DNA from 2 places in the Stenotrophomonas sp. YJH_SMC_81 genome. Region 1 is predicted to be linked to the other one. Evidence: predicted binding sites of a transcription regulator. Region 1 holds the regulator's gene; the other holds the start of a gene.
What was found. The regulator FliA, encoded in region 1, starts transcription of late flagellar genes. The targets are predictions, from matches to a motif close to TAAAGTTTNNCNNNCNNNGGCCGATAA.

Region 1 (14,827 bases):
GCTTGAAGTCGTGCTGGAACCGCTGTGCGTCGCCGCGCTGGCTGAAGTCACCGGCGGCGGCCGCCGCAGCCAGGTGCTGGATCTGCGAATTGATGGTCAGCAGGCTGGCCTTGGCTGCGTCCATGGATTCGTGCAGGATCGCGCGGCTGCCGGGCAGGCGGCGTGCATCCGGGCTCAGATTGCCGATGGCGTACTGGTTGAGTACTTCAATGGCATCGACGATCGCATCGAGGTGCTCGAAGATCACCGTGTTGATGCCGTTGGCCAGCTGGCCGTAGACACCCGGGAAATCTTCCGGGATGCGATGGCTGATGTCCGGGCCAGCGTGCATCTGTGCCATCAGCTGTGTCTGCTCGCTGAAGCGTCGCAGCATCGCCGTCATCTCGGCGGTGGCAGCGAGCATCCTGCCGGCTTCATCGTTGCTGGTGGCCTGGGTGCTGACGCTGAGATCACCGCGGGCAACGGCCTGGATGGCATGCACGGCCTTGCCGAGTGGGCCGGTCACTGCACGCGAGATGACGATGGCCAGCGCGGCAGCGACCAGCGACAGCAGCACGATGCAGCCGATGATGGCAATCATGCTGGTGCGGTGGGTGGCGTTGGCGTCGGCGATCTTGCGGTCCATCTGGCCGGCGATGTGGGTGCCCAGTGCCTTCATCGCAGCGAACAGGTCGCGACGCGCCGGGCGTGACTGTTCGTCGGAGATCTGCCGCGCCAGGACGCCGTCACCGGCGGTCACGGCGTCGCGCATCGCCTTGTTGGCGGCGAAGTAGCGGTCGAGCTGTGCGCTGGCTGCGCGATACAGTTCACGCTCCTTGTCCAGCGCCGGCAGCGCCGCGTACGCCGCCAGTTCGTCATGCACGGCCTTGGCGGTGTCGTTCATGCGCTTGTTGTAGTCGGCCACCTTTTCCGGCTGGTCGAGCATGCTCAGCTGGGCCAGTTCGTAGGTGCGGAACTCGCCGAGCTGCGAGCGGGCCTCGCCCAGGTGCTGGACCGAGGGGATATCGTTGCCAGCCATGTCGCGCAACTGCGCGTTGGCCTCGCTCAGGCGCACCAGTGCGAAGGCGCCGAGGATCAGGGTCATCAAGGTGGTGAGGGTGAACCCCACGGCCAGCTTGCGGGCGATGGGCAGATCTTGGAACCACTTCATGCAGGGTGCTCCAGGTGGGCAGAGTGCCGGCGTCTGTGCGCCGGTTTGGGGGTGGTCGCAGAGCGAACGGGGGTGCCCGGTGGGGTTCGGTGACGACCGTCAAAGCGAAATAACGGCGCCGTCCGCGCGGACTTTATGGACGCAGATCACATTCGGTTGCGTAGGGATGACGGCACGAAAGTGCTGGTCTGGCGGGGCTTGCGCTCGGATGACGTGGTTGCGCGCGAAACCATCGCCTCGACGGAGTTCACAGAAGGGATGGGGTCAGATCCCTTTTCCCTGAAAAGGGATCTGACCCCGGCTGGAATGGAGCACACAAACAAAAACCGCCGTCCCGAAGGGCGGCGGTCCATGACCCGCATGCGGCGTGGATCAGGCGGCCTGCGGCATCCGCAGTGAGCGCACCAGTCCGCCGATGTCAACGATCAACGCGACGCGGCCGTCGCCAAGGATGGTGGCACCGGACACCCCGCCGATACGGCGGTAGTTGTTCTCGATGTTCTTCACCACCACCTGCTGCTGGCCGACCAGTTCGTCCACTTCCAGCGCGATTTTCTGGCCATCGCCTTCCACCACCACCACCAGCGATTCGCTGCCCGGTGCGCGGTTGCCGTAGCCGTAGTACTCGCTCAACGACAGGATCGGCAGGTACTCGCCTCGCACGCGCAGCACGCGGCCTTCGCCGGCCATGCTGCGGATATCGTCGGGCTGCGGCTGCAATGCCTCAAGCACGTAGGCAAGCGGCAGGATCAGGGTTTCGCCGGCCACGGCCACCGTCATGCCATCGAGGATGGCCAGGGTCAGCGGCAGGCGGATCAGCGTGCGGGTGCCGGTACCGAGGCTGCTTTCGATCTGCACCTCGCCGCCTAGTGCCTGGATGTTGCGGCGGACCACGTCCATGCCGACGCCGCGCCCGGACAGGTCGGTGACCGCATCGGCGGTGGAGAAGCCAGGCTGGAAGATCAGGTCCCAGACCTGCGAATCGGTCGGGTTGTCCGGCACGGCCAGGCCGCGTTCGTGGGCCTTGGCGAGGATCTTGGCGCGGTCCAGGCCACGGCCATCGTCGCTGACTTCGATGACGATATGGCCGCCTTGATGCGAGGCCGCCAGCGTGATCGTGCCGGTCTCATCCTTGCCTGCACCGCGACGTACGTCGGGCATTTCCAGGCCGTGGTCGATCGAGTTGCGCACCAGGTGCACCAGCGGATCGGCGATCTTTTCGATCAGGCCCTTGTCCAGTTCGGTGCCTTCGCCGACGGTGCGCAGGCGCACCTGCTTGCCGAGGCGGCTGGACAGGTCGCGGACCAGGCGCGGGAAGCGGCGGAACACCGCATCAACCGGCAGCATGCGCACGCCGATCACCGCTTCCTGCAGGTCGCGGGTGTTGCGTTCAAGCTGGTCCAGCCCGGCGAACAGGCTCTCGGCGTGGACCGGGTCCAGCGCATGCGAGACCTGCTTGAGCATGGCCTGGGTGATGACCAGCTCGCCGACCAGGTTGATCAGCGCATCGACCTTGTCGACGCTGACGCGGATCGAGGTTTCCGCTTCCTGGCTGGCACCACCGCTGGCGGCAGGCGCGGCAGGTGCAGACGGTGCCGCTGCGACCGGAGCGGGAGCCGCAGCGGCCGGCGCCTGCGTGGCCAGGCTCGGCGGCGCGGCGGGACGGATGTCCAGCTCGCAATCGTCCAGCACCCAGGCGAAGGTGTCTTCGATCTTGCTGCGCGGCACTTTGCCGACCAGGCCCAGATCCCAAGCAAGATGGGCTTCGAGCGGATCAAGCTGGGCGAAGCCCGGCAGGCGTTCCATGCGCGCAGCGACCTGCAGCGAACCGAGGTGTTCCAGTTCGCGGATGATGCGCAATGGATCGTTGCCGCTCATGAACAGCGACGGCGCCGGGGTGAAGCCGATCTGCCAGGCTTCCGGCGTATCGTCCACCTTGGCTGCCGCGGCCGCCGGGGCGCTCGCTGCGGCCTGGCCGGAAAGAACCGCTTCCAGGCGCGCTTTCACCGCAGCGACTGCGGCGGGATCTGCGGCTTGGCCGTGTTCGGCTTCGCGCAGCAGGGCGCGCAGCACGTCCACCGAGGACAGCATGGCGTCGACGGCGTGGCCTTCCAGGACCCGCTTGCCGGCGCGCAGCTCATCGAGCAGCGTTTCCAGCACGTGGGTCAGGCCGGCGATCGCGTCGAAGCCGAAGGTGCCGGCGCCGCCCTTGATCGAGTGGGCGGCGCGGAACACCGAATTGATGATCTCCGCGTCCTGCTGCCCCGATTCCAGGGCCAGCAGGCCAGCCTCCATCGCATCGAGGCCTTCGCGGCTCTCCTCGAAGAAGGTGGCGTGGAAGCGTTGCAGGTCCATGCTCATGGCAGTGGTGATCCGGAAGCGAGGAGGGGGAGCGGCGCCGGGCGATCAGCCCAGCACTTTCTGCACGGTGGCGACCAGCTGTTCGGGATTGAACGGCTTGACCAGCCAGCCGGTGGCACCGGCGGCCTTGCCTTCGGACTTCTTGTCGGCGGCCGATTCGGTGGTCAGCATCAGCAGCGGGATGAACTTGTAGTCCGGCAGCTGGCGCAGTTCGCGGATCAGCGCGATGCCGTCCATGTTCGGCATGTTGACGTCGGTCACCACCGCATTGAAGCGCTGGCCCTTGGCGCGACCGAGCGCGACCGCGCCGTCTTCAGCTTCTTCGACGGCAAAACCGGCCGAGGTGAGGGCGAAGGACACCATCTGGCGCATCGACGCCGAATCGTCCACCACCAAGATACGTGCGCTCATGCAGCGTTCTCCACAGATTTCAGGTTGTCATGGGTTACGTCCAGGCCCAAGGCCTGGGTGACGCCCAGCAGGCGCGCGGCGTCACTGAAGGTTGCAGTGCAACCGTGGAAGCCGGTGCCCAGGCCTGCCTCGCGGCGGGCCTGCACGAACGCACACAGCACCTGCACGGCGGCCGTGTGGATGCGGGCGACCTGGCTGGCATCCAGGGTCAGCTCGCCAGCCTGCTCCACGAGTGGGGCGAGGCGGTTCTTGAGCTCGGTAGTGCTCTCGATGCCGAGATCCCCACCCAGTTCGACAGTGCTCATCGTTGCTCCGGACAAACGGTTCCGTGATCCATAACGGCACCCCGGTGGGGTTCTTTAGAAGAATCGACGCGATGCGTCGATGCGGTCGCTGCTTAAAAGGGGACGGAGGGGATCAAGTCGCAATCGACCTGGCTCTACTGCAGTCCCCTCGGCAACGGCGACCGCGCAGTGGGGACGTAAGGTGTTGATCCAACGGATCAACTCCTTGCGTCCCCGACAGGGACCGCTTCGGCGCAAAGCTCCGAGCCACTTGCGACTTAATCCCCTCCGTCCCCTTTTCTTGGCGGCTCAGCTCAACAGCCGGGTGGCGTCGAGCAGGATCATCGGCCGCTGGCTGACCCGGGCCACGCCGCGGAACAGGTCGTTTGAGATCTGGCAGATGCGCGCGGTATCGGGCGGTTCGATCTGCGAATCGGTGAGGTTGGCGACATCTTCGACCGCTGACACGCGCAGGCCGATGGTCTCGCCGTCCTCCTCCAGGACCACGATGCGGGTCTGCGCGTCGTCCTCGGCGGCGGCCGCGCCCAAGTGCAGGCCCAGGTCCATCACCGGGACCACCTGGCCGCGCAGGTTCATGATGCCGAGCATGGCCGCTGCAGTGCCACGCAGCGGCAGCAGGGGCACCGGCAGCACCACTTCCTGCACCTTCAGCAGTTCCAGCGCATAGGCCTGGGTGCCGCAGCGAAGGCGCAGCCAGCGCGAAGTGCGTTCGCCGGCGCGTCGGTTCTGCGGGTGCGGGCTGCGAGCCGGTTGGTGGGCCTGCGCCTGCAGCTCCTGCCAGGTGCCGGGACGGTTGCCTGCCGGGGCATCGACGGCGACGCGCGGCGGCGGAGTGGCGGTGCGCGCCGCCGGGGCCGGAGCTGCAGGTGCAACCGTGGGGGCGACCGGTGCTGCGACCACGGCGGGCGGTGGCGTGGCTACGTCTTCGCCACCCGCGGCCGCCTCGAACGCGGCCTGCAGGCCGGGGCTGTCGGTGTGGGCGAGGCGATGGCTGTCCGCCGGATCGGTTTCGTAGATCACCTCGTCCGGCAGGTCGTCCCAGGTAGGTTCCGGACCGGCGTTTGCAACGACGGCGGGTGCCGGCGCGGTTTCGTGGATGACCTCCTCAGGCAGGTCATCCCAGGTCGGCTCGCGTCCGGAAACCGCTTCTCCCGCCGGACCCGGCCCAGCGCTAGCGGAGGCGGCAGCGCTCTCGAAGGCCGCTTCCAGCACCGCGTCGTCCGGGCTTGGTGCGGCGGCGACGGATTCTGTTTCGTAGATCACCTCGGCGGGCAGGTCATCCCAGGTGGGTTCGCGCGTGGGTGGTGCGGCGCTCTCGAAGGCGGCTTCCAGCGCAGCGCTGTCCCCGCTGGCCGTGGCGGCGATGGTTTCGGTTTCGTAGATCACGTCGGCCGGCAGGTCGTCCCAGGTCGGTTCGCGTTCGGCGACTGCTTCGATCGCCGGGCCTGGCCCGGCGCCTGCGGGCGGCAGAACGGCAGGCGGCGGCGCGACCATCGCCTCCCCCAGCAGTTCGTCCAGGTAGTCGTCGAGGATGCCGGTACTGTTCATGCGGCCTGCTCCAGGGCGCGGGCATCCTCGCCGAGGATCCAGTTCAAGGCGCGCCGGTAGGCGGCCAGGCCACGGCCCGGGTAGTCCTCGCCAGCGCTCGGCAGGGTCAGCCCGGCGGCGTTGCTGATGCGGGTATCGATCGGAATGGCGTCTTCCCACACGCGGTTGCCGTGGCGATCCTGCATGGTGCGCAGCGATTCGTTGCCGGCGCGGGTGCGGCGGTCGAACAGGGTCGGCAGGATCGAGATCGGCAGCGGGCGGCGGCGCGAACGCTCGACCATCTCGCCGGTGCGGACCATGCCATCCAGGCCGTGCAGTGCCAGGGGCTCGGCCTGGGTCGGGATGATCAGGCGATCGGCGGCAGCCAGTGCGTTGATCATCAGCAGGCCGAGGGTGGGTGCGCAGTCCAGCAGGATGTAGTCGTGCTGGCCCTGGTGGCGCGCCAGCGCGTTCTGCAGGGCCAGGCCGAGGCCGGGCTGGTTGGCGCTGCGGCGTTCCAGCGTGGCCAGCGCCGACTGTGCGCAGACGTAGTCCAGGCCATGGATGTTGCTGGCATGGCAGAGGCCGGACAGGTCCGCTGGCGGTGTGCCGAACAGCTCCAGCACGCCGGCCGGCGGCGGGTCCACCGGCACGCCGAAGGCGCGGCTGAGCGAGGCATGCGGATCGAGGTCGATCAGCAGCACGCGATGGCCGAGTGCGGCCAGGCCGCGGCCGAGGGCGAGGGTGGTGGTGGTCTTGCCGACTCCGCCCTTCTGGTTGGCGACTGCCCAGATGCGCATCGGATTACTCCTTCATTGCCGGGGGAACGGCGGCGCCGACGCGGCTGCCAGCCGGCACCGGCGGCAACTTCACCGGTGCGATGGGGGAGGTGGGGGCGCTGGCCGGAGTTGCGGCGGCCTGTTCGGTGACGGTGCTGTCGGTGGCGCCGGTGGCTGCGTTCAGGCGCTGGCCGAGCGGATCCACCGAGTGCGACGTGTCGGCCAGGATGATGACCATCACCCGGCGGTTGCGGTTGCGGCCCTGCGCGCTGTCGTTCTCTTCGCGCGGGCGGAACTGGCCATAGCCGACCATCGCCAGCCGCGACGGCTGCACGCCCTGGTCGGCGAACAGGTGCACCACGCTGGCGGCGCGCCCGGCCGACAGTTCCCAGTTCGACGGGAAAGTCGCGGTGGCGATCGGCACGTTGTCGGTGTGGCCTTCCACGCGCACGCTGTTGGGCACGTCGCGCAGCACCTCGGCCAGGCTGGCCAGGGTCTGCCGCGCATGCACGTCCAGCGCGGCCGAGCCGGTAGGGAACAGGATATCGCTGTTGATCTCGACTTCGATCCACAGTTCGGTGCGGCGCACGCTGATCATGCCGCGGTCGATCAGCGGCGCCAGTGCGGCGGTGAGGCGATCGGCAATCGTGTTGAGCTGGCGCTCGGCACGGGCGATCTGCTCCTGGTTGTGCACTGACACCGGCATGCGCATCTGCGAGGCCATCGACGGCAGCAGGGTCGGGTCGTGCGAGGGCGCCGGCGCGGAGGGACCGATCTTGGTGCCGGACTTGATCACCGAGGGGCTGTCCCAGCCGCCGCCCTGCACCTGCTTGTTGCCCACCTGCACCGGGTTGATGGTGCGCGGTGCGCCACCGAAGGCATCGGTCAGCGCGTCGGCCATGATCCGGTACTTGCCCTCGTTCACCGAGGAGATCGCATACATGACCACGAAGAAGGCGAGCAGCAGCGTCATCAGGTCGGCATAGGGGATCGCCCATGCTTCGTGGTTGGCGTGCTCTTCGTGGTGCTTGCGGCGGGCCATGTCAGTGCAGGAAGCCGGAGAGGTTGGTTTCGATGTTGCGCGGGTTCTCGCCCTGGGCGATCGAGATCAGGCCTTCGATGACCATCTCGCGGTCGCGCGTGTTGTGCGAGATCACACTCTTGAGCTTGGCGGCGATCGGCAGGAACAGCAGGTTGGCCGAAGCGATGCCGTAGATGGTGGCGGTGAACGCGGCGGCGATGCCGTGGCCGAGCTTGCTCGGGTCGGCCAGGTTCTTCATCACTGCGATCAGGCCCAGCACGGCACCGATGATGCCCAGCGTCGGTGCATAGATGCCCATCGCCTCGAACACCTTGGCGCCGGCCTGGTCCTGGTGCTCCTGGCTGCCCAGTTCGATTTCCAGCATGTGCCGCATCGATTCGGGCTCGACGCCGTCCACCAGCAGCTGCAGGCCCTTGCGCAGGAACGGGTCCTGCTGTGCTTCCACCTGCGATTCCAGGCCCAGCAGGCCCTGGCGGCGGGCGATGTTGCTCCACTCGACGATCTGCTGGATCAGCTCGCGGCGGTCGCTGTGCGGTGGACGCACGACCCAGCGCACGATGCTGAACGCATGCTTGAACACCGCCGGCGAGGTGTGCAGCAGGATCGCAGCGACGGTGCCGACGATGACGATCACGAACGCCGCAGGCGACCACAGCGACGCCAGGCCGGCGCCCTTGAGGATGCTGCCGCCGACCAGCGAGGCCAGGGCGAGAAAGAGTCCAATGAGGCTGAGTCTATCCATGGATCCGGTATCGGCTTGTATGAATGGGACTTGAGACACCGGTACGGGCTACTGGTGCGACTTCACAGTTTTACGGGTTCAGCAAACGGGTCAGTCGTGCGGGCTGCGCAGGCCGTCCACATCCAGGATCAGTGCCATGCGACCATCGCCGATCAGGGTTGCACCGGCGTAACCGCGCAGGCCGCGCAGGGCTTTCGGCAGTGGCTTGATGACCACTTCCTCGCGCCCGCGCACCTGGTCCACGACCAGGCCGAAGCGCGCTTCGCCGGCCTGCAGCACCACGATGGTCAGCAGGGTCGAGGCGGCCGGCGTCACATCCAGCCACTGGCGCAGATCGACCAGTGGCAGCGTATGCGAACGACGGTCGAGCACGGCGCGGCCATCGAACCAGCCCAGCGAGGTGCGCGGCGCGTGCAGCACTTCCATCACGCGCGCCAGCGGCAGTGCATAGACGTCCTCGCCGGCCTGCACCAGCAGGGTCGGCAGGATCGCCAGGGTGAGCGGCACGCGGATCAGGAAGCGGCTGCCACGGCCCAGCTCGGACTGGATCTGGATCTGGCCACTCAGTTCGCGGATGCGCGACTGCACCACATCCATGCCAACGCCACGGCCGGAGATATCCGTGACCTGCTGCTTGGTCGAGAAGCCAGGCAGGAACACCAGGTGCAGGCACTCCTCGCTGCTCAGGCGGGCGGCAGCTTCCGGATCGATCAGGCCCTTCTCACGCGCCTTCGCGCGCAGCTTCTCCGGATCGATGCCGGCACCGTCGTCCTGCACTTCAATGCTGACGTAGTCGCCTTCCTGCTGGGCCGACAGGCGTACATGGCCCATCCGCGGCTTGCCCTGTGCTTCGCGCAGATCGGGCATTTCCACGCCATGGTCGATGGCGTTGCGGACCAGGTGCACCAGCGGGTCGGCCAGCGCTTCGACCAGGTTGCGGTCGAGCTCGGTCTCGGCACCGATCAGCTCCAGGTCCACTTCCTTCTTCAGCGAGCGGGCAACGTCTCGGGCGACCTTGGGGAAGCGCGAGAAGACCTTGCCCACCGGCTGCATGCGGGTACGCATCACCGCCGACTGCAGGCGCGCGGTGGCGATGTCCAGGGTCGACACGGCGCGGTCCAGTTCCTCGTCGCGCAGGCGCGCACGCAGGGTCTTGAGCCGGTTGCGTGACAGCACCAGTTCGCCGATCAGATTGACGATCGCGTCCAGGCGCTTGGTGTCCACGCGCACGGTATGTTCGGCTTCGGCCAGCGGCTTGGCGGCCGGCTTGGTCGCCGCTGCAGTTGCCGGTGCGGCCGGTGCGGCCAGTGGGCGTGGTGCCGCGATCGGTGCGGGCGCTACCGCAGCGATGGGCTTGGCGCCGGGTGCGGCGCCACCGTGCAGCTGGTCGAGCAGGGCTTCGAACTCGTCTTCGCTGATCAGGCCGTCGTCAGCCTTCTTTGCCGGCGCGACCGCAGTCGGTGCGTTGCCGCCGTGCAGCTGGTCGAGCAGGGCCTCGAACTCGTCGTCGGTGATCAGGTCGCTGCCACCCGCAGCGGGAGCTGCTGCGGCGGCGGGTGCAGCCACGGCACCGCCATGCATGTCGAACTGGGCGATCAGCTCCGGCGGCGCATAGCCCGGCTCGGTGCCGGAGGAAACTGCATCCAGCATCGCTTGCAGGTAGTCCAGCGATTGCTGGGCGGCATCGAAGTGATGGGCCTGCAGTACGGCCTGGCCCGCGCGCGCGATGCCCAGCGCTTCTTCGGCGGCGTGGCACAACTCGACCATGGCGGTGACGCCGAGGAAGCCGGCGCCGCCCTTGAGCGTGTGGTAGCCCCGGAACACCGCGTTGAGCTGCTCGGTGTCCTGTGGTGCCTGCTCCAGCGACACCAGCTGTTCGCCCAGGCGATCCAGGATTTCCTGCGCCTCGATGATGAAATCGGCAGTGATGTCGTCGGATACCGCGCTCATGCTTACAGCCCCAGGTCCGACAGCAGGTCGTCGGCGTCGTTCTGCGAGACCGCGTGGCGGTCCAGTCCCTTCAGTGCCGGCCCGGCCAGTTCCGGATCGGTGCGATGCTGTTCCGGCGGCAGGCCGAGCGCGCCGAAGCCCTCGTGCACGCGGCGGACGATGCCGACCACGCGACGGATGATCTGCCCGGTCAGGTCCTGGTAGCTCTGGGTCAGGGCGATCTCGGTGAGGTTGTGGCGGATGCGCTCGAGCTGTGCATCCTGGCCGGGCTGCAGGCCTTCGGCGCGCAGCTGTTCGGTCAGGCTGCGGCATTCCTCGGCCAGGTCCAGGGTGCGGTGCGTCGCCTGTTCGGTCATCGCCACCACGTGGTCCAGGCGTGCGCAGGCATCGTCCAGTTCGCCGGCCTCGCTGGGCACGGTCGGCAGTTCACCCAGGGCCTGCCCGAGCTCGCGGGCCAGCCGCGAGAGGCCGCTCATCATCGGCTGCGTGCGCAGCGCGACCAGTCCGTCGATGCGTTGCCGCCAGGCGGTTTCGTCACCGGACTCCAGTGCGTCCAGTGCTTCCTGCAGGCGCAGGGCGAGGGCATTCTTGTCGACCGTGGTGTCCATCAGGCGCTGGCCGCCAGGCGTTCGAAGATCTTGCCGAGCTTCTCTTCCAGCGTCTGCGCGGTGAACGGCTTGATGATGTAGCCGTTCACCCCGTTCTGGGCCGCTTCGATGATCTGCTCGCGCTTGGCTTCGGCGGTGACCATCAGCACCGGCAGGGTCTTCAGCTTGGCGTCGGCACGGATCGCCTTGAGCAGCTCGATGCCGGTCATGACCGGCATGTTCCAGTCGGTGACCACGAAATCGAACGGCTGGCTCTGCAGCAGCGACAGCGCGGCATGCCCGTCCTCGGCTTCGGCGGTGTTGGTGAAGCCCAGATCGCCCAGCAGGTTCTTGACGATGCGACGCATGGTCGAGAAGTCGTCCACGATCAGGATGCGCATGTTCTTGTTCAAAGCAGAGTTCCTTTGTTGTTCATTCCGGGCGGCCGGGGGCAGCTGCCTCGGGGATGTTCATTCTTCGAGGCCGGCGTCGACGGCCTCGAATACCTTCAGCCGGCCGCGCAGGCGCAGCACCGCCTGGCCGTGGATCTGGCAGACCCGCGACTCGCTCACGCCGAGCACCGCGCCGATCTCCTTCAGATTGAGTTCCTGCTCGTAGTAGAGCGAGAGCACCAGCTGTTCGCGCTCGGGCAGATGGCCGATGGCCTTGCCCAGCTCGCGGCCGAACTCGCTGCGCTCCAGCACCTGCTGCGGGGTCGGGCCACCCTGGGCGACCGTGTCCAGCTCGCCCTGGTCCTCGATGCGCGACTCCAGGCTCAGCACCTGGCCACGCGCAGCGTCTTCCATCAGGCGCAGGTACTCGGGCAGTGGCATCTCCATCGCGGCGGCCACTTCGGTGGCGCTGGCGGCGCGGCCGCTGCTCTGTTCCAGGCGGCGGATGGTGGCCGCAGCATCGCGTGCACGGCGGTGCACCGAGCGCGGCACCCAGTCGCCACGGCGGATCTCGTCGATCATCGAGCCACGGATACGGATCGAGGCATAGGTCTCAAACGAGGCGCCCTGGTCGGCGTCGTAGCTGCGCGAAGCCTCGATCAGGCCCATCATGCCCGCCTGGATCAGGTCGTCGACTTCGACGCTGGCCGGCAGGCGCGCGGCCAGATGGTGGGCGATGCGCCGCACCAGGTCCGAGTGCTGGGCGATGACCTCGTTGGCCGCCGAGCGCTGGACTTCCCTGTACTGGGCCGCGCCTTTCATGCCGCCACCCCGCGCTGCTTGAGAATGCGTTCGAGGAAGAACTCGACGCCGCCGCGTGGTTCGGTGGGCGCCTGCCAGCGGGCCGTGCGGCGCGCGATCTCGGTGATGGCCAGTGCGGACGGGCTGGACGGGTAGGCCTTCACCACCGGCTGCTGGCGCTGCACCGACAGGCGCAGCCAGTCATCCTGCGGCACGCAGCCCAGGTAGTTCAGCGAGACATCGGCGAGGAACTTCTCGCAGACGCGGGTCAGCTTCTCGTACAGTACGCGGCCCTCGTTGGGGTCGCGCACCATGTTGGCCACCACCTGGACGCGGTCCACGCCACGTTCGCGCGAGAGCACCTTGATCAGCGCGTAGGCGTCGGTGATCGACGCCGGCTCGTCACAGACCACCACCACGGTGTCCTGCGCGGCCTGGCAGAAGGTCAGCACGCCGTCGGTGATGCCCGCGGCGGTGTCCACCACCATGATGTCCAGCTCGCGTTCCAGCTCGGAGAACACGTTGACCAGGCCGACGTGCTCGGCCGGGGCCAGCTCGGCCATGTGCCGGCGGCCGGACGCGGCCGGGACCACCAGCACGCCGTTCGGGCCTTCGACGATGACGTCGTCCAGCGAGCAGCGGCCGGCAACCAGGTCGGCCAGCGTATAGGTGGGGTTCAAGCCCAGGATCACGTCGATGTTGGCCAGGCCGAGGTCGGCGTCCAGCAGCAGCGTGCGCTTGCCCATGCCGGCCAGCGCCACGGCCAGGTTGGCCGACACGTTGGTCTTGCCCACGCCGCCCTTGCCGCCGGTCACGGCGATGGTGCGCACAGGGCCGAGCGGCTCGCTGCGGGTGGCCGACAGCGGGAAGGTCTTGGTCAGCTTGGCGTACTCACGCGACGGCATGGTTCAACTCCGGGTTGCAGGGCATATCGGCCGCTCGGCGCAAATCTTCAAGGCGAAGTACGAGATTGGCCGCACTGGCCCGGTGCAGGTCGTCCGGAACGTCCTGGCCGTCGGTCACCCAGGTGATCGGCAGGGCGTGGTCCACGGCCACCGACAGGGCGTTGCCGAAGCGGCCGGTTTCGTCCAGCTTGCTCAGCACCAGGCCCTGCAGGTTGGCGGCACCGAAGCGGCGGACCACCTCGTCCATGTCGCCGAAGCTGGTGTTGGCCGGCAGCACCAGCAGGGTGCGCACCTGGCGCGCGGCGCGCAGCCACTGCAGCTGCGCGGCCAGCGCGCGGTCGCGCGGGCCCAGTCCGGCGGTGTCGATCAGTACCAGCTTGTAGTCCTTCAGGCGTTCCAGCAGCTGGTCCAGGTCGGTGCCGCTGTTGGCCTCGTGCACGGCGATGCCGAGCTGCCGGCCGTAGCCATACAGCTGCTCGCGGGCGCCGATGCGGGTGGTGTCGGTGGTGACCAGAGCCACGTCACGCGGCGCGTGCTTCTCGGCGAACCGCGAGGCCAGCTTGGCGATGGTGGTGGTCTTGCCGGCGCCGGTCGGGCCCACCAGCGCGATCACGCCGCCTTCCTCCAGCGGGTCGACCGGGGCAATCGGCAGCTTGCGCGAGATCAGCCCCAGCATCAGGCCGCGGCCTCGGTGCGCCTCGGTCTCCAGCGGAATCTGCATGGCGACGTCGCGGGCCAGGCCAGCATCGAAGCCGTACTCGTCCATCAGGTCCAGCGCGGTGGCGCGCACCGGGCAGCCGCGCAGGCGCTCGTCGGTGAAGCGGTTCATTTCGCGCTCGATCACCTGGCGCATGCCGGCCACTTCCTGGCGCAGCTGGCGGATCTCGGCGTCGTCCTGGGCGACCACGGTCAGGACCGGGGCTGGGGCGAGCGTCGGCGTCGGCGCGGCTTCGACGGTGGCATCGGCCAACGCCGGTTCGCTGACGGCGACCTCCGGCTGCGTTTCGGACAGGGTTGCGGTCGGCAGCGGTGGCGGCTGCACCGCCGGCGCCACGCTTTCGTGATGCGCCTCGTGCGGCGGATCGATCTGGAAACGGGCGCGGTTGGCCGGCGCGACGAGGGCCGGTGCCGGCGCCGGAGCAACGATGGCCTCGGCGAACGGGGCGAAGATCTGGTCCGGCAGTGCCGGTTCATTGACGGCGGCGCGTGCCAGGGTGGCGGCGAAGCCGGTGCTGCCGCGGGTTGGCACGATCTCGTCGGCGCTATCGAGGGTGCGGCCGGTAGCGCCCACTGCTGCACGGGCGAGGGCGGCCACCGCCGAGGTGGTGGCGGCAACCGGTTCCGGTGCCGGGGTGCTGCTGCGGCGGCGGGTGACGGCGGCGATCACCGCGTCGGCGGCGGTGCGCGGCTTGGGTGCCGGCGGCGGTGCGACGTCGCGGCGCGAGGCTTCCAGCGCACGCTGCACCGCGCTCTCGTCGTAGTTGGCGGCGGCGACGATCTCGATGCCTTCCTCGATCCGGCGGTTGGACAGGATCACGGCGTCAGGACCATGCTCCTTGCGCACCAGGTTCATGGCCGAGCGCATGTCGGCGGCGACGAATCGTTTGATTTTCATGCTGTGGTCACGAGGCGAAGACGGCGGGGTGGCGGTCGGGGAACTCGGGTGGTCGGTGGTCTGCACGGTGCGGGTTCCCCTTGGTGTCTGTCTGTTGCGTTGGTTCGAAAGTGGTGTCTGTTTTCTGGCGCATCGGCGGGCGGCGTCAGCTGATCGTTCCGACCAGCTTCAGGCGCTTGTCCTCCGGCACCTCGCTGTAGGCCAGGACCGACAGCGAAGGAACGCTGTGGCGGACCAGGCGGGCCAGCGCGGCGCGCACC
Region 2 (14,827 bases), on a different contig from region 1:
GATTCGGTTCGAAAGGTTGGGGCGTAGGGTTTTGGGCGGTTGCCATCTCTGATGGTGATAGGGATTGAAGGGGGGGGCGGCATTGGGTGGTCGATTGGGATATTTTCATTGAGGGGTTGGGGGGGGGCTTCCTTCATCAAAGTATTCAAATATAGGGCAGGAGGCTCGATTGCAATTTTTCCAATAAAAGGTGGGCAGTAATGGCTCGGTTGTCGGTGGTTTTGAGGGCTGGATTGATTCAGGGTCTTTCGGACGTAAATAATAGCTCAGGTGCGAGGGGGGTTGTTGAGGCACTGATCAAATGGGTTGTGGAATGCGAAGGCGAGGTTCGGAGAGAACCCTTCCTAAGCTATGGCTTTGACTTGATGGTGAACATGGACGGTCGATTGGATGAATATCCATTCGCAGAGATCGGGGAAGCGGATGTTGGGCGCGTGTATTTGCGTGCGATCCAGTTGAGAAATGCAAGTGATGACGGTGTCGCGCAGTTTGTCAGAGATCTGATGGAGGAGTTGGTCGCCGTCGAGATTGACAGGGTGTGTTCCCGCTGCGGGGAGGCGTATATGCGGGCATATATGGGGTTGATCAGTTTTACGCCCGCATTTCAGTGTGATGCATGCGGCTATGGCGAACTCTTGAATGGTTCGGCCTTTAGGGGTGAAAGGCTTCGATTCATTACATTGAAGGAGCTTGAGTCTTTCGGGATTTCTTAGCTGTGGATTGCATGCGATCATGCGATCTAGATAAATAAGGTGGTCTATGAAGTATCCTGCGCGGGAAGAGTTTCTTGATAGGTTTGGGCTTGAGCCTTTTAGAGTGGATCCGGAGATTGGCCTGTTTGTTTACAGGGCAAGCTCGGAAGGGCAGGTTGAGGTTGAGTTCTCCTTTAGCTTGGTAATGCGGTCTTTTCAGGCTTTGATCTCTATTGGTGGGGTGGATGTTTCTGTTATCTCATCGGAGGGTGTGAATTCCATTTCGATATTTGAAAATAATGGAAGGTCCAGTTTGCGTATTGAATTTATTCCTGGGTTGGGCCTATCCAGGGCTGAGTTGGTTCTTGAACCAACGATACATCTCTCCTGGTCTACGCTTGTTTAGGAGGGATGTTCGACAGCAAGCTGGCGAAGCACGCCAAGGCGTCTTTGGGGAGGTCGTACGCCAATCAGGCCCTTGAACGAAGTCATCGAACGCTGGGCTAAGGTTGAGTCATGATGATTGCTACGCCTCACCATCACAGCCGGGCGCTTCGCGCTGATAGCTGTGGCGATGGCTGCCGGTGATACCGGCTGGTGAGGATGTGGGGAAGGGGGCAATCCGTATGCGCAGGTGTCGTTCGGTACCGCGTGGAATGCCGACGGGTATGCCAGCGCAGGCAAGGCCAGCGGCAGCTATCAGGGTGTTGGCCAGCAGAGCGGCCTGTTTGCCGGCAATGGCAATGGCGGCGACCACGTCGATGCCGGCCACGTGAACCCTGGTGGGCGGGGTGATTGCCAGCACCCATGCGGGCAACTGGCTGGGCAGGCAGGAAATCGAACTCATGGAGTCCGAGCGGGCCGCGTGTGATGGAGAAGGGGGCGATGTCCGAGCCTGCAAGGACTCTGTGACACGTGCGTATGACGAGTTGAACGCATAACGCGACCGTGAGCTGCTTGCGTACGGTGCTGCTGTTGAGCTGAGCATGCGCTCCTCTCCAGCTACTTCAGAGGACGACTGGAAGCACGAGTAGGCGACTCGTGTCGATCAATACTGCGAACAGTACGGTGTTGCGGTTGAGGACAGGGTCGCTGGACCCACGCCGGGAGCGGACGCAGAATTTGCTTATCGTCAGCTTAAAAATGTCGCCCTCGCTTCGGGTATGACAGCCGTCGGAGAGGGGATGGACAAGGGTCTCGATCGATGGTTCATGGACGAGAGTCGGCGAAACCTCGAGGCAACTTTGGAGGGTCTATCTTCGACGTTGAGCTTGATGCGGGGCTATGTATCATCTCTTCACCCTGACATCTACATGCAGGGTGCTATCGATCAATCGTCGGTCATGACGAAGACCGAAGAGATGGCTGCTAATCTTGCGATCCTGTCAAGTGGAGGTTCCACGTTCTCCCATTTTGTCGTGGTCGATGGTGTGACAGAGCTCGCCGGTGTCAAGGTTGTAGCTATTCGAGATCCTCATGGTGTTCAGTACTTCAGTGCATTGTCCACGTTCGAGAGAAATTTCTCAGGTGATGTTGTAATTCCGAGGGGAGTGCAAAAATGAAATTGAGGGTTAGCTTTCCAGATAATCTTGCTTCTGAGGGTCTGATAAATCAGGAGCGAATTCCGTGCTTGTGTAAAGTGGCTGATTGCTTTGAGGTGGTCATCTTCGACAGCAGTCCTGAAGTCACAGGTGTTATGGAGGAGTGGGATCGTCGGGAGCTGGCGCTGCGGGCGGTTGCGGGCGCCGGCGGGAAGTACTCTCATTATGCGAGAGGGCTTATCACGATTCGGCCGGTGAGTTTGGGTCTCTATGATGTTATTGATCTGCAGTTCTTCTATGCCAGCATGGGTTGGTGTCCGGTGATTCGGGATGGGGAGTACGCCCCGCCACTATCTTATGAGGGTGACGGCTGGGGAGTTAGTAGCTAGGGCCATGTCGTCTCTTTGTTGGGTCCAATTTTTGGTGCGCAGGAGTAGTTGGTGCGCTGGCGCCCTATGCCGCTTACTTCATCGGCAGCAAGTTGGACCCGAACCACCGACGTCCCCCCCGGGTTTAAAAGCGCCTGGGAGGAAATCTGTCACTTCATCAAGCGTTACGCTGCGGCGTGCGGGTTCCGGTTTGTGCTCTCCTTCCAGTTCGAGAGCGTCTATACGGCAAGGCTCGGGAAGGATCTGGTCTTCCCGGGGCCAGCTACCCCGTAATGCCGCGCAACGGGCTGGCAGGTCCCTGTCTGATCCCATCTCGCTACCCGTGGCGATATACCTTATGGATAGAAAGCCCTCGTGAGTCGTCCTATTTCACACCTGTCTGCACAGTTCCAGAGTTTTGGATCGATATAATAATAATCGGCCCATAAAGTTTCCCCTGCCTGCGCCGCCATCGATCGTACGGCCATGATCAAGGGAATTGAGATGCTCGCCTTACGCAACCTCCGAGTGGGACCCCGGCTGGGTGCCGGGTTCGGTTTGCTGCTGCTGTTCATCGTGGCCATCGTCGGCCTGGCGCTGTACGGAAACCATCTGAAGTCCGCCCAGTTCTCGAAAGTGGTGGACGTCAACATGGTGAAGATGCGGCTGTTGAACGAGATGCTGGATACCAACAACGCGGTGTTGATGCACCGCCGGCTGATGGTGATCAAGCGCGGCGAGGATTTCGACAAGGATTATCAGAAGGCGCAGGAGCTGTCGCAGACCTACGATGGTATCTGGGCCAAGTACATCAAGATTCCACGCGACGCCACCGGCGATGCCCTGGTGGCGAAGATCGACGCGGCACGCAAGGCCACCGACGCCTCCACCCAGCATCTGCACGAGCGCATGAAGGCGGGTGATTTCGACGGTGCGGGCAAGGAACTGCTCGCCGAGCACGGCCTGGCTACCGCATGGAACGAGACGATCTCGACCCTGCTGCGGCATCAGGAGACACTGACCGCGCGCAGCCGCGAGGAATACCGTTCAACCGAGTCCTGGACCGGCACGCTGTCGATCGTGTTCGGTGTGCTGAGCCTGATGCTGGGCTCGCTGGCCGCGTGGGCCATCACCCGCAGCCTGACCTGCCCGCTGGAAGGTGCGGTGAAGCTGGCCGACGGCATCGCCAACGGGCGGCTGGACAACAGCATCGACGCGTCCGGCAACGATGAGGTGACGCAGCTGCTCAGGTCGATGCAGCGCATGCAGGCGCAGTTGCAGTCGGTGATGGCGGCGCAGGGCGAGCTGGCCCGCCAGCACGATGCCGGCAGCCTCAGCTATCGCATGGACGAGAGTGCGTTCCCCGGCGACTACGGGCGCATGGTGCACGAGACGAACGCGCTGGTCGGCTCGCACGTGCAGGTGCAGAACCGGCTGATCGAAGTGATGAAGCATTACGCCCGTGGCGACCTGTCGGTGGACATGGATCCGCTGCCGGGCGAGAAGGCGGCGATTACCCAGGCAATGGACGAGACCAAGACCAGCCTGTCTGCGATCAACGGCGAGATCCGCCGGCTGGCGACGGCCGCGGCGGCGGGCGACTTCAGCCTGCGCGGCGATGAAGATCGCTTCGCCTACGATTTCCGCGACATGGTGGCCGGGCTCAATCGCTTGATGCAGACCACCGACCAGAACCTGGTACAGGTGTCGACCCTGCTGCAGGCGATTTCGCGCGGTGACCTCACCGTACGCATGCAAGGTGATTTCCACGGCGTGTTCGCCCGCATGCGCGATGACTGCAATGCCACCGTCGATCAGCTCAAGCAGATTGTCGGCCGCATCCAGTCCAGTGCGTCCAGCATCAACCTGGCAGCAGGAGAGATTGCCTCGGGCAACACCGATCTGTCGCGGCGTACCGAACAGCAGGCGGCAAACCTGGAAGAGACGGCGGCGTCGATGGAGGAGCTGACCTCCACCGTGAAGCAGAACGCCGAGCACGCACGCCAGGCCAACCAGCTCGCGATCGGCGCGCATGGTGTCGCCTCGCAGGGCGGCGAGGTGGTCGGACAGGTGGTCACCACGATGTCGGCCATCGAAGCCTCGTCGAAGAAGATCGCCGAGATCATCAGCGTCATCGACGGCATCGCCTTCCAGACCAACATCCTGGCCTTGAACGCGGCGGTGGAAGCCGCGCGTGCCGGCGAGCAGGGCAGGGGCTTTGCGGTGGTGGCCAGTGAGGTGCGCACACTGGCACAGCGCTCGGCCGGTGCGGCCAAGGAGATCAAGGGCCTGATCGAGGATTCGGTCGGCAAGGTCGCCGATGGATCGGCGCTGGTCCGCCAGGCAGGCACCACAATGGGCGAGATCGTGGCGTCGGTGCAGCGCGTGACCGACATCATGGCCGAGATCTCTGCCGCGTCGCAGGAGCAGAGCTCGGGCATCGAACAGGTCAACCAGGCGGTGGTGCAGATGGACGAGACCACGCAGCAGAATGCGGCGCTGGTGGAAGAAGCCAGCGCGGCGGCACGCTCCATGGCGGAGCAGGCCAACCTGCTGGCCGAGGCGGTATCGGTGTTCCGCACCGGTGCGGCAACCGCGGTTGCAGCCGTGCGTCCGGCCCTGGCTGCGGTGGCCGCGACGGTTACTCCGGTGCGCAGGCCGGCGGCACTGTCGCCGCGCATCGAGCCGACACTGGCGGCCAATGCCGGTGGTTGGGAAGAGTTCTAGCTGGAACGTGGCATGTCGGTAGGGAGACGGCGCCCATTGCGATGGCTGATCGCGATGGGCGCAACTTTCTTCCTGAACGCGCGATGGCCGATGAGGTGGCGGACACGCGCATTTCACTTCCGGTTGCCAACCGCAGGAGGAAACTTGCGTCATACCGGAACTCAGGAGATGGCCATGAAGACCTCGACCCGATTGCTTGTGCTGGGCACCCTGCTGGCGGCTTCGTCGGTGGCCGGCGCGCAGACCTATGGCCCGCGCGATGAGGGACGCAAGTTCAATGACGGCAGCCGCGTGGTCTGCAAGAACGTGGAAGTGCAGCGCAACTCGCGCGATCCGAACCGCATTGCGGGTACGGCCACGGGTGCAGTGATCGGCGGCCTGCTGGGCAACCAGGTGGGCGGCGGCAATGGCAAGAAGCTCGCTACCGTGGCCGGTGCCGTGGCCGGTGGTGCGGCCGGTCGCCAGATCCAGGGCAACAGCCAGCAGAAGAACGGCGACCGCGTGGTCGAGCGCCGTTGCGAGCGCGTCTATCGTTGATCGGTTGCCGACAGCGCCCGTTCCCCCCTTGCACATCGCAGTACTCGAACGCCGGCCCCGCGCCGGCGTTCTTCGTTCCGGACCTGTATCGCTGACTCCGGCGTCGTGCCTATACTGCGCCGACTCAACGGATGAATGTCCAGTGAACGAATCGGCTCCAGCTCCCCAACCGGCACCGCTCGCAAGGCATGACCCGATACCGGAAGCGACTGCCCATCCCCATCGGGTGCGTGATCGCACCGATGAACTCGAGCTCTTCATTTCGGGCCTGCTGGCGTTTGCGCTGCTGGCCGTGCCGGGTTATCTGTTCGACGCCTGGGCGCGCAGCAGCCTGCACACCGAAGGCATGTACTTCCAGATGCTCTGGTTCGGTTTCAGCATCAGTGTCGGCATGTGCTATGTGCTGGCAGTGGCCTTGATCATCCACCTCACGGTGCGCGGCTACTGGATCGGGCTGATCGGCCTCAGGTCGCATTTCCCCGATGGCATTGACTGGGACCGCCTGCCAAGAATGGGGGCGGTCACGCGCGCCTTCCTGCAGGCCCGGGACGGAGGCCTCGATGGCAGCATCGAACGTGCCGACCGGCTGGCGACGATGCTGTTCTCGACCACCCTGCTTGCCGTACAGACATTGGCGGGCACCCTGGTATTGGCCGTCCTGACGCTTGGTGTGTCGATGGTGATCGGCGCGCTGTCCGGCGGCGCCGATCATGTCGCCATGCTCGCCCTGTGCACTGTGCTGGCCGCAATGTTGGCGCTGGCTGTTACCCCCGGGATCCTGGAGAAGATCGTGGCGCGGCGGCAGGCGCGCGGGCAACCCCATGAGCGACCGCAGCGACTGCTGCAGGGCATGCTGGCGGCACTGCAACGGGTTCCGCTGTTGCGCCTGATGCAGACCATGCAGCTGACCATGCAGAGCAACCTGCGCTCGCGTTCGTTCATGGCGGCCTACCTGTTCGCGGTGCTGGTAGCGATGCTGCTGGCGGCCGTGCAGGTGATGGCGTCGTTGAAGTTCTCGCTGTTCAACCGTTACCAGATCGTCACGGAAGCGGCGGTTGAGCACGGCATGCTGAGTGCGCATTACGAATCGATGCGTTCGGCGCATGACCAGCTGCTGCCGTACCCGATGATCCCGTCGGACACGATCAGCGGTGCGCAGCTTCGTTTGTTCATTCCGCATCGCCCGCAACGCGACAATCCGCTGGCGCGCCAGCATTGCACCGCACTTCCGGACGCGCGCAATGAGGCCACCGGGCAACAGGCCGCCAATGCCGCAGTGGAGTGCCTTTCCCGGCTCTGGCAGGTCAAGCTGGACGGCGCCCCGGTCGACCTGCATGGCTTCGTGCCCATGGAGCGGCGTGACCTGGATATGCGCGGCCTGGTGGGGTACCTGCCTACCCGGGGGCTCGCACCCGGACGCCATGACCTGGAACTGGTGTGGAATGCTGCAGGCGGCGAGCGGGGGGCCGGACGGCGCCGCGCGTTCCGCATCCCGTTCTGGTATGCCCCGGATCCATAAACGATGGATCAAAGCGGCCATGCCGCGCCGCTTGAACAGGCCGCTTACGACTTAATTCCCTCCGTCCCCTTTTTTGGCGAGGAGGCGCCAGGTGGCGAGGCTACCGTAGAGCAGCAGCAGGACGGTGAGGGTGATCAGTTCGTGGCTGATGTCGGCCAGGCGGGCGTCCATCTGGTTCAGGCGCACCATCAGGTTGATGCCCGAGGTGGTCGGCAGCAGCTGTGCCAGCCAGACCAGCGGTTGCGGCGTCATCACCGCCGGCCACGACAGGTTGGCCAGGAAAAACAGCGGGATGGAGGTGGCGATGATGTACTGGAAGGCGCGCTCGCGGGTGCGGAAGAAGCTGCCGACGAACAGGCCGAAGACCACGGTGGTGGCGATGAACAAGGTGCCGCCCAGCAGCTGGCCCATCGGGTTGCCGCCGCGCGGATAGTCCTGCACCCAGGCAGTGAAACCGGCGTACCAGAACAGGCCGAACAGGCCGATCAGGCCGAAGCCCAACGCCATGCCGGCCAGCGTCGGCAGGTCGAAGCGCAGGCGCCGGCCCAGTGCGAGGCGGCGGCCGCCGAGCAGAACGCCGATGCCCATCAACAGCGTCTGGTGCACGATCAGCTCGGCCACGCCGGGCACGATGGCGCTGCCATAGCCTTCCTGCGTGTTGTACAGCGGGCGCTGCACCAGGGTGACCGGCGGTGCCTGCGGCGCACCCATGAAGGCGGCCTGGCCGACCACCGCATCACGCCCGAACGCACCCAGCGCATCAGCTACGCTGCCCAGCACCCAACTGGCGCGGCCCAGGTAGGCACCGTTGCCAAGCAATACCAGCTTGGCCGGATGGCCGCGCAGGATGTCGCGCTCCAGGTTGGCCGGGATCACGACGATGCCTTCGGCGTGGCCGGCTTCGAGCTGCTGGCGTGCGCTGTCGACGTCCGCCGGTTGCCCGACCACGCGCGCAACGCGCAGTGCGTCGAGCTTGCGCAGCAGCTCGCGGCTGGTCGCGCTATGGTCTTCGTCCACCACCAGCACCGGCAGGTTGCCGGCCACCTGGTGCCGGTAGGCGGCTGGATAGAAGAACGAATACAGGATCACCGCACCGACCATCACCACGATCGCGTAGCGGTCGCACAGCACCGCCATCAGGGTCTGCCGCAGGCTGCGCCAGAGTATGCTCATGCGTCAGCCCCTGCGGATTGTGCGGCGGCAGGCGTGCGTGCAAAGGCGATCAGGCGCAGGCCGCCGATGCCACCGGCCACCACCGTCATCAACAGCAGCGTAGCCAGCGGCCATGCCGAAACCTGCAGCGGCGAGCCGATGAACTGCTGCTGGGTCTGCAGCTTGATGTAGGCGCTCAACGGCAGCAGCTGGTGCCAGACGCGGGTAAACAACGGCCCGTCCAGCACCGGGAAGGTAGCGCTGGAGAACGCCAGTGCGGTGCCGATGCTCAGACCGACCGCAGACAACGCGGTGCCCATGTCGCGGGTGACGCCGACGAAGAACAGCGCGTAGGCGGCCGTGGCCAGGTAGAACAACGGCTGCGCGAGCAGCAGCAAAAGCACGCTGCCGGCCACACCATCGCCGCGCAGCCACGCCAGGTAGCCGATGCCGAGCGCGCCATACAGCGAGAACAGCAGGAGGTACGGCGCGACCTTGCCGGCAATCGCCGACCACGGCGTGCGAGCCAGCCAGGCGGGCAGGGTGCCATCGCGGATCTCGCGGCCGAGGCTGCCGGCCACGGCAAGTGCCAGTACCAGTGACAGCACCGCCGGGAAGATCAGTGGCAGCAGGAACAATTCGTAGCTGCGCGCCGGGTTGTAGAGGATGTCCGACTGCACCGCGATCGGCGCCGCGCGCAGCTTGCCCGGGCCGACCTGCAGGCCGATGCGCTCGCGCAGCAGGCGTGCGTTCCATGCGGAAACCGCGTCGCCGATGTCGCGCGACGCCGACTGGCCGGTGGTCATGTAGGTGGCGTTGTAATAGGCGAACACCGTGCCCTGGCGCCCACGCAGCGCCTGCCGGGTGACATCGCGCGGCACCAGCACGATGGCGAACACGTCCAGGCTGCGCAGCTGCGATCGTGCCTCCTCCAGGTCCGCTGGTTGGCTGGCGACGCGTACGCCGGGACTGGCGTCGAGCATGCGCAGCAGCAGGCGGCTGTCACTGCTGTGGTCAAGGTCGACCACAGCAATCGGGATATCGCGCATCACCGACGGCGTGAACATCCATGCCATCACGACCAGCATCAGCAGTGGCAGCACGGTGACCAGCAGCAGGTCGGCACGGTTGCCGCGCAGCGACTGCAGCTCGCGCCGCCACGAAGCGGCGAAGCCGTTGCGGTCCGGGCTCAGTGCTGGGGCCATGCGAACAGCACGCTCATGCCGGGGCGGAAGCCCTCGATGCGGCGTACCGGGCGCACCCGCACCTCGAAGCTGCGGACGTCATAGCCGGACGACTGGCGGGTGGTACGCCAGGTTGCGTAGTCGCCGGCCGGATTGATGAAGTAGACCTCGAACTCGCCATCCAGGCCCAGCGCCGGCACGCTGCCCTGCAGCTTGCTGCCGACCTTCAGGCCCTGCATCTGCGATTCGCGCAGGTTCATCGCCACCCACATGCGGTCGATGTCGACCAGGGTGAACACGGGATAGCCGGCTGGCACCAGCTCGCCCGGGTCGGCCATGCGCTTGTTGATCTCGCCCGCCACCGGCGCGCGTCCTTCCACTTCGGCTCGCGCGGCGTTGACCTCGGCCACCGCGCCCTGCGCCTGCTGTACCTGGCCCTGCGCGGCACGCTTGTCCTGCTCGCGGGCGCCGGCCAATGCCATGTCGTACTGCGCGCGGGCGGCGCGGGCCAGTTCGCGCGAACTGGTGGCCTGGGCATGCGCTTCATCGCGCTTCTGCCGGGTCATCACCCCTTCGTTGAACAGGTTCTGCACGCGCCGGTAGGTGGCTTCGGCCAGTGTCGCGCCGGCTTCGGCGCGCTTCCAGTTCGCTTCGGCGGCGCGGATGTCTTCGCTGCGCGCGCCTTCGTCGGCCTTGTCGGCCACCGCCTGCGCAGCCGCCAATGCGCCGTGCGCCTGCTGTTCCTTGGCAGCCACTTCGGGGCTGTCGAGCAGGAACAGCACCTGCCCGGGCTGCACGCGATCGCCCTCGCGCACCTTCAGCTGGGCCACGCGTGCGGTGATCTTGGCGGCCACGTTGATCGTGTCCGCATCGGCCATGCCCTGGATCTGGTCGGCCGGGCTGCGCCAGGCCAGCCACAGGCCGAGCACCACCGCGACCAGCAGGACCACCAGCAGGATCGGTCCCAGCCGCCGCTTGCCGGGGGGCGTCGTCGCATCGTCGTGCAGCACATCACTCATGGTCGATCACCTCGTCCGCACGCCGCCGGAATTCTTCGAAACGGTCCATCTGTCCACTGATCTCCAGCAACTGTGCCAGCGCAATGTCGTATTGGTAGGCGGCCTGTGCGCGCTCGACACGGGCGCCGCCCAGGCCGAGCCGCGCATCGATCACATCCAGCGAGGTGGCCTGGCCTTCGCGGAATGCCAGCTCCTGCAGGCGCAGGTTTTCCTGTGCCTGGGCGATGCTGCTGTCGAGCAGCACGAACTGCTGGCGCGCGGTCTCAAGTTCGTTCCAGGCCTTGCGCACGCCCAGTGCGACCTGGTTCTCGGCCTCGCGCAGGCCCGCTTCGGCCTGCTCCTGCTGCGCACGCGCGGCGCTGATCTGCGCCGGCCGCGAGTTCGGCGACAGGAAGGTGTACTTCAGCCCGATGCCGAACGCCCAGTCCGGGTCGGTCAGCATTTCGTCGCGGCGGCGGAAGTCGTACTGGCCGAAGGCGAAGATCTGCGGCTTCAGCTTGGCCTGCTGCACGCGCACGCCCTGTTCGGCCTGCGCAACCATCGCGCGCAAGCGCGCGATCTGCGGCTGGCGCGCCTGCGCGGTGCGCTCGAAGCTGGTCACCGGTTCCAGCGGCACGCGCTGCACGAACAGCGGCGACACCGGCTGCACCTCGCCACCACTGCGCAGCAGCGTGGCCAGCGCGGCCTTCAGCGTAGCCAGATCGTTCACCGTCTTCTGGTATTCGCGCTCGGCCTTGTCGCGGGCCACGGTGGCCTGCAGGCGCTGGGCGCGGGTGGCAAAGCCCTCGCGTTCCAGCTTTTCTGCATCGGACAGGTGGCGGTTGAGGCCGTCGCGCACGTCGCGGCGCACGTCCACCGCCTGCTCGGCCAGGCGCTGGCCGAAGTAGGCCTGAGCCAGCTGCACGGTCAATGATTGGCGCTGCGCCTCGCGCTCGGCGTTGGCCTGCTCATGGGCGGCGCTGGCCGCACGTTGCGCGGCCGGGATCACGCCGCCGGTGTACAGCGGCAGCACCGCGGTCACTACCGGGCGTGTACGCCAGTCGCGCTCGGTGAACGACAGCGGCGAATCGATACCGAAGGCTTCAGCCACGGGCGCCAGCGAACCCAGTGGCAGGGTCAGGGTCTTCTGGAACTGCAGGCGGCGCACTTCGCCGGTGATCTCCGGCAGGCGCAGCAGGCGCGTGGCGTCCTGCAGGTCCTGCTTGTTGCGTACCGCTGCATCTGCGGCCGCCAGCGCATCGGAGACCTGCTCCAGGCGTTGGCGTGCCTGTTCCCAGTCCAATGCGGGGGCGTCGTTGCTGTTCTGCGCGGACGCAGCGGTTGGCAGGCAGGTCGCCAGCACCAGCGCCAGCGCGGCCTTCGCGCGGTGCATCCTTGTACGTCGGCCGATCACGCCCATGCCGTCCCAGTGGTAAAGAAGTGCGCAAACGGTAGTGCGCGCGGCGTGAAGCCCGAGTCTGCGGTCATCCGATTGTCCTCAACGAAGGGTGCCGCTGGCTGCAGTGCGCAGCGCCTGGGTGATGTGCTGCAGCGTGCTTGAGCGCACGGCGGCATGTTGCCAGTACAGCGGCACATCCAGCCAGCGGCGGGGTTCCAGTACCACCACGCGGCCGGCGCGCACGGCGGGCGCGACCAGGGTTTCCGGGGCCATGCCCCAACCGAGTCCGCACGCGGCGGCTTCGACGAAACCGGTGGAAGAGGGCAGGTAGTGTAGCGGCGGCTGCAGTCGCGCGCGGGTCAGGCGCCGCACGAAACGCCATTGCAGTTCATCCTTGCGGTTGAACACCAGCATCGGTGCGCGCGCCAGGGCCGCGGCCTGCATGCCATCGTTGAAGTACTGGCGGGCGAAGCCGGGCGAAGCGATCGCGTGGTAACGCATGGCGCCGAGCGGGTGCACGTTGCAGCCCTTCACCGGCTGGCTTTCGGCGGTCACTGCGCCGAGCACGCTGCCATCGCGCAGCAACTGCAGGGTGTGGTCCTGGTCGTCCATGCGCAGGTCGAACAGGTAGCCATGGCGCTGGTGCAGGTCGGCGATGGCGGGCACGAACCAGGTATCAAGCGAGTCGTCGTTGACCGCCAGGGGGATGGGCGTACGGGCAGCGTCGTTGCCACGCTCGGGTAGCAGCTCGGCCAGCGCCTCGGCTTCCAGTGCCTGCATCGGGCGTACCCGGCGCAGCAGCGCTTCCCCCGCTGCGGTCGGTCGGCAGGGTGCCTGGCGCACCACCAGGACCTGCCCGAGCCTGTCTTCCAGCGCCTTGATCCGTTGCGACAGTGCTGATGGGCTGATCGACAGGCGGCGTGCCGCGGCCTCGAAGCTGCCTTCTTCCAGCACCGCAGCGAATGCGGCCAATTGTGGATGTACCAGATCCATGCCGGTGCCCCTTCAGTTTTCCTGCACAGGATAAAGAAAAATCAGATTGTCTAAACATCGCCATTGGCCTCACCCTGCGTGTCCCCTCGCTGCCTGGCCTGTCCTGATGTGGATCGCCGCTACCGCCGCCGGCCTGTTCGCAGGTGCCGGCCTGATCATCGCCATCGGCGCACAGAATGCCTTCGTGCTGCGCCAGGGCCTGCAGCAGCGGCATGTGGGCAGGGTGGTGCTGGCCTGCGCCGGCGCGGACATCGCGTTGATCCTGGCCGGCGTCGGTGGCATGGGCGCGCTGGTGCTGCAGTGGCCGTTGCTGCTGCAGGTGCTGCGCTTCGGTGGTGCGGCGTTCCTGCTCTGGTATGGCGTGCAGGCGGGACTGCGTGCGTGGCGCGGTGGTGGCGTACTGGCCGCCACCGAGGCGCAGGGCGGCAGCGGACGGCAGGTGCTGCTGACCTGCCTGGCGTTCACCCTGCTCAACCCGCATGTCTATCTGGATACGGTGGTGCTGCTGGGCAGCCTGTCCACGCGTTACCCGGGTGACCTGCGCTGGGCGTTCGCCGCCGGTGCGTGCGCCGCCAGCGTGGCCTGGTTCTGCACGCTGGGCTATGGCGCGCGCCTGTTGCAGCCGGTGTTCCGCAGGCCGGACGCCTGGCGGGTGCTGGATGGGGGCGTCGCGATCTTCATGTTCTGCCTGGCAACAGTGCTTCTGTTGCGTCCGCTCTAGGCCGTATCCACCGCGCACAATGGCGTTTCGCCGGGGCGCAGGGTCAGTACGCGCACACCGTTGCGGGTGACCGCCACCGTGTGCTCGAACTGCGCCGACAGCTTGCCGTCGCGGGTGTAGACCGGCCATTGGTCCGGCTGCTGGCGGATGGCCGGCTTGCCCTGGTTGAGCATCGGCTCGATGGTGAACACCATGCCCTCCTCCAGCACCCTGCCGGTGTTGGGATGGCCGTAGTGCAGGATCTGCGGTTCCTCGTGCATTTCCTGGCCGATGCCATGGCCGCAGTATTCCTTCACCACGCTGTAGCCGTGGCTGCGCGCGTGGCGGGCGATGGCGTGGCCGATGTCGCCCAGGCGTGCACCGGGGCGCACCGCAGCGATGCCTTTCCACATCGCCTGGTAGGCGGTCCGCACCAGCCTGCGCGCGGCGTAGTCGACCTCGCCCACCAGGTAGGTGGTGCTGGAGTCGGCGATGTAGCCGTTCTTCTCCAGGGTGATGTCGAGGTTGACGATCTGGCCGTTACGCAGCACGTCGGTGGTGCTGGGTACGCCGTGGCAGATCACGTTGTCGATCGAGGCGTTGAGCACGTACGGGAAGCCGTACTGGCCCTTGCTGGCCGGCCGCGCCTGCAGCTCGTCAACGATCATGCGTTCGACGAAATCGTTGATCTCCATCGTGCTGCGGCCCTGCAGTGGCAGCCGGTCGAGCGCGGCGAACACCTGCGCAAGCAGGCGCCCGGATTCGGCCATCAGCGCGATCTCGTCGGGGCGCTTGATGATCGCCATCTGCTCAGACCTGTCCCGGTGCCAGCAGCGGCGGCTGCACGCCGGCAGCCCGCAGTTCGCTGGCGACGATGTCCTGGAAGCTCAGCGTGGGATTCATTTCGCACAGCATGCCGACCCGGATCCAGAAGTTGGCCTGGGCGTTGATCGAGCGGCTGGAGACGGTGCAGGCACGGCGCAGCTGGTCGTGCAGGGTGTCATCGATGTTGACGAT

Region 2: the regulator FliA is predicted to act here: its motif matches at 3,048-3,074, upstream of AC5P8U_RS09960 (methyl-accepting chemotaxis protein).

Annotation. Positions count from the first base shown of each region.
Region 1 is NZ_JCAFUB010000003.1:316,173-330,999, forward strand. It holds gene AC5P8U_RS07895 (methyl-accepting chemotaxis protein) at 1-1,150, opposite strand, end outside; gene AC5P8U_RS07900 (chemotaxis protein CheA) at 1,523-3,511, opposite strand; gene AC5P8U_RS07905 (response regulator) at 3,557-3,922, opposite strand; gene AC5P8U_RS07910 (STAS domain-containing protein) at 3,919-4,227, opposite strand; gene AC5P8U_RS07915 (chemotaxis protein CheW) at 4,516-5,775, opposite strand; gene AC5P8U_RS07920 (ParA family protein) at 5,772-6,554, opposite strand; gene motD (flagellar motor protein MotD) at 6,559-7,575, opposite strand; gene AC5P8U_RS07930 (flagellar motor protein) at 7,577-8,317, opposite strand; gene AC5P8U_RS07935 (chemotaxis protein CheA) at 8,408-10,267, opposite strand; gene AC5P8U_RS07940 (protein phosphatase CheZ) at 10,270-10,875, opposite strand; gene cheY (chemotaxis response regulator CheY) at 10,875-11,267, opposite strand; gene AC5P8U_RS07950 (RNA polymerase sigma factor FliA) at 11,325-12,068, opposite strand; gene AC5P8U_RS07955 (MinD/ParA family ATP-binding protein) at 12,065-12,952, opposite strand; gene flhF (flagellar biosynthesis GTPase FlhF) at 12,939-14,567, opposite strand; gene flhA (flagellar biosynthesis protein FlhA) at 14,713-14,827, opposite strand, start outside.
Region 2 is NZ_JCAFUB010000004.1:102,093-116,919, forward strand. It holds gene AC5P8U_RS09930 (hypothetical protein) at 1-27, shown strand, start outside; gene AC5P8U_RS09935 (hypothetical protein) at 201-713, shown strand; gene AC5P8U_RS09940 (hypothetical protein) at 760-1,098, shown strand; gene AC5P8U_RS09945 (hypothetical protein) at 1,219-1,539, opposite strand; gene AC5P8U_RS09950 (hypothetical protein) at 1,877-2,254, shown strand; gene AC5P8U_RS09955 (hypothetical protein) at 2,251-2,622, shown strand; gene AC5P8U_RS09960 (methyl-accepting chemotaxis protein) at 3,106-5,328, shown strand; gene AC5P8U_RS09965 (glycine zipper 2TM domain-containing protein) at 5,497-5,865, shown strand; gene AC5P8U_RS09970 (hypothetical protein) at 6,092-7,384, shown strand; gene AC5P8U_RS09975 (ABC transporter permease) at 7,436-8,557, opposite strand; gene AC5P8U_RS09980 (ABC transporter permease) at 8,554-9,741, opposite strand; gene AC5P8U_RS09985 (HlyD family secretion protein) at 9,726-10,739, opposite strand; gene AC5P8U_RS09990 (TolC family protein) at 10,732-12,138, opposite strand; gene AC5P8U_RS09995 (LysR family transcriptional regulator ArgP) at 12,217-13,110, opposite strand; gene AC5P8U_RS10000 (LysE/ArgO family amino acid transporter) at 13,217-13,831, shown strand; gene map (type I methionyl aminopeptidase) at 13,828-14,610, opposite strand; gene AC5P8U_RS10010 (ParD-like family protein) at 14,621-14,827, opposite strand, start outside.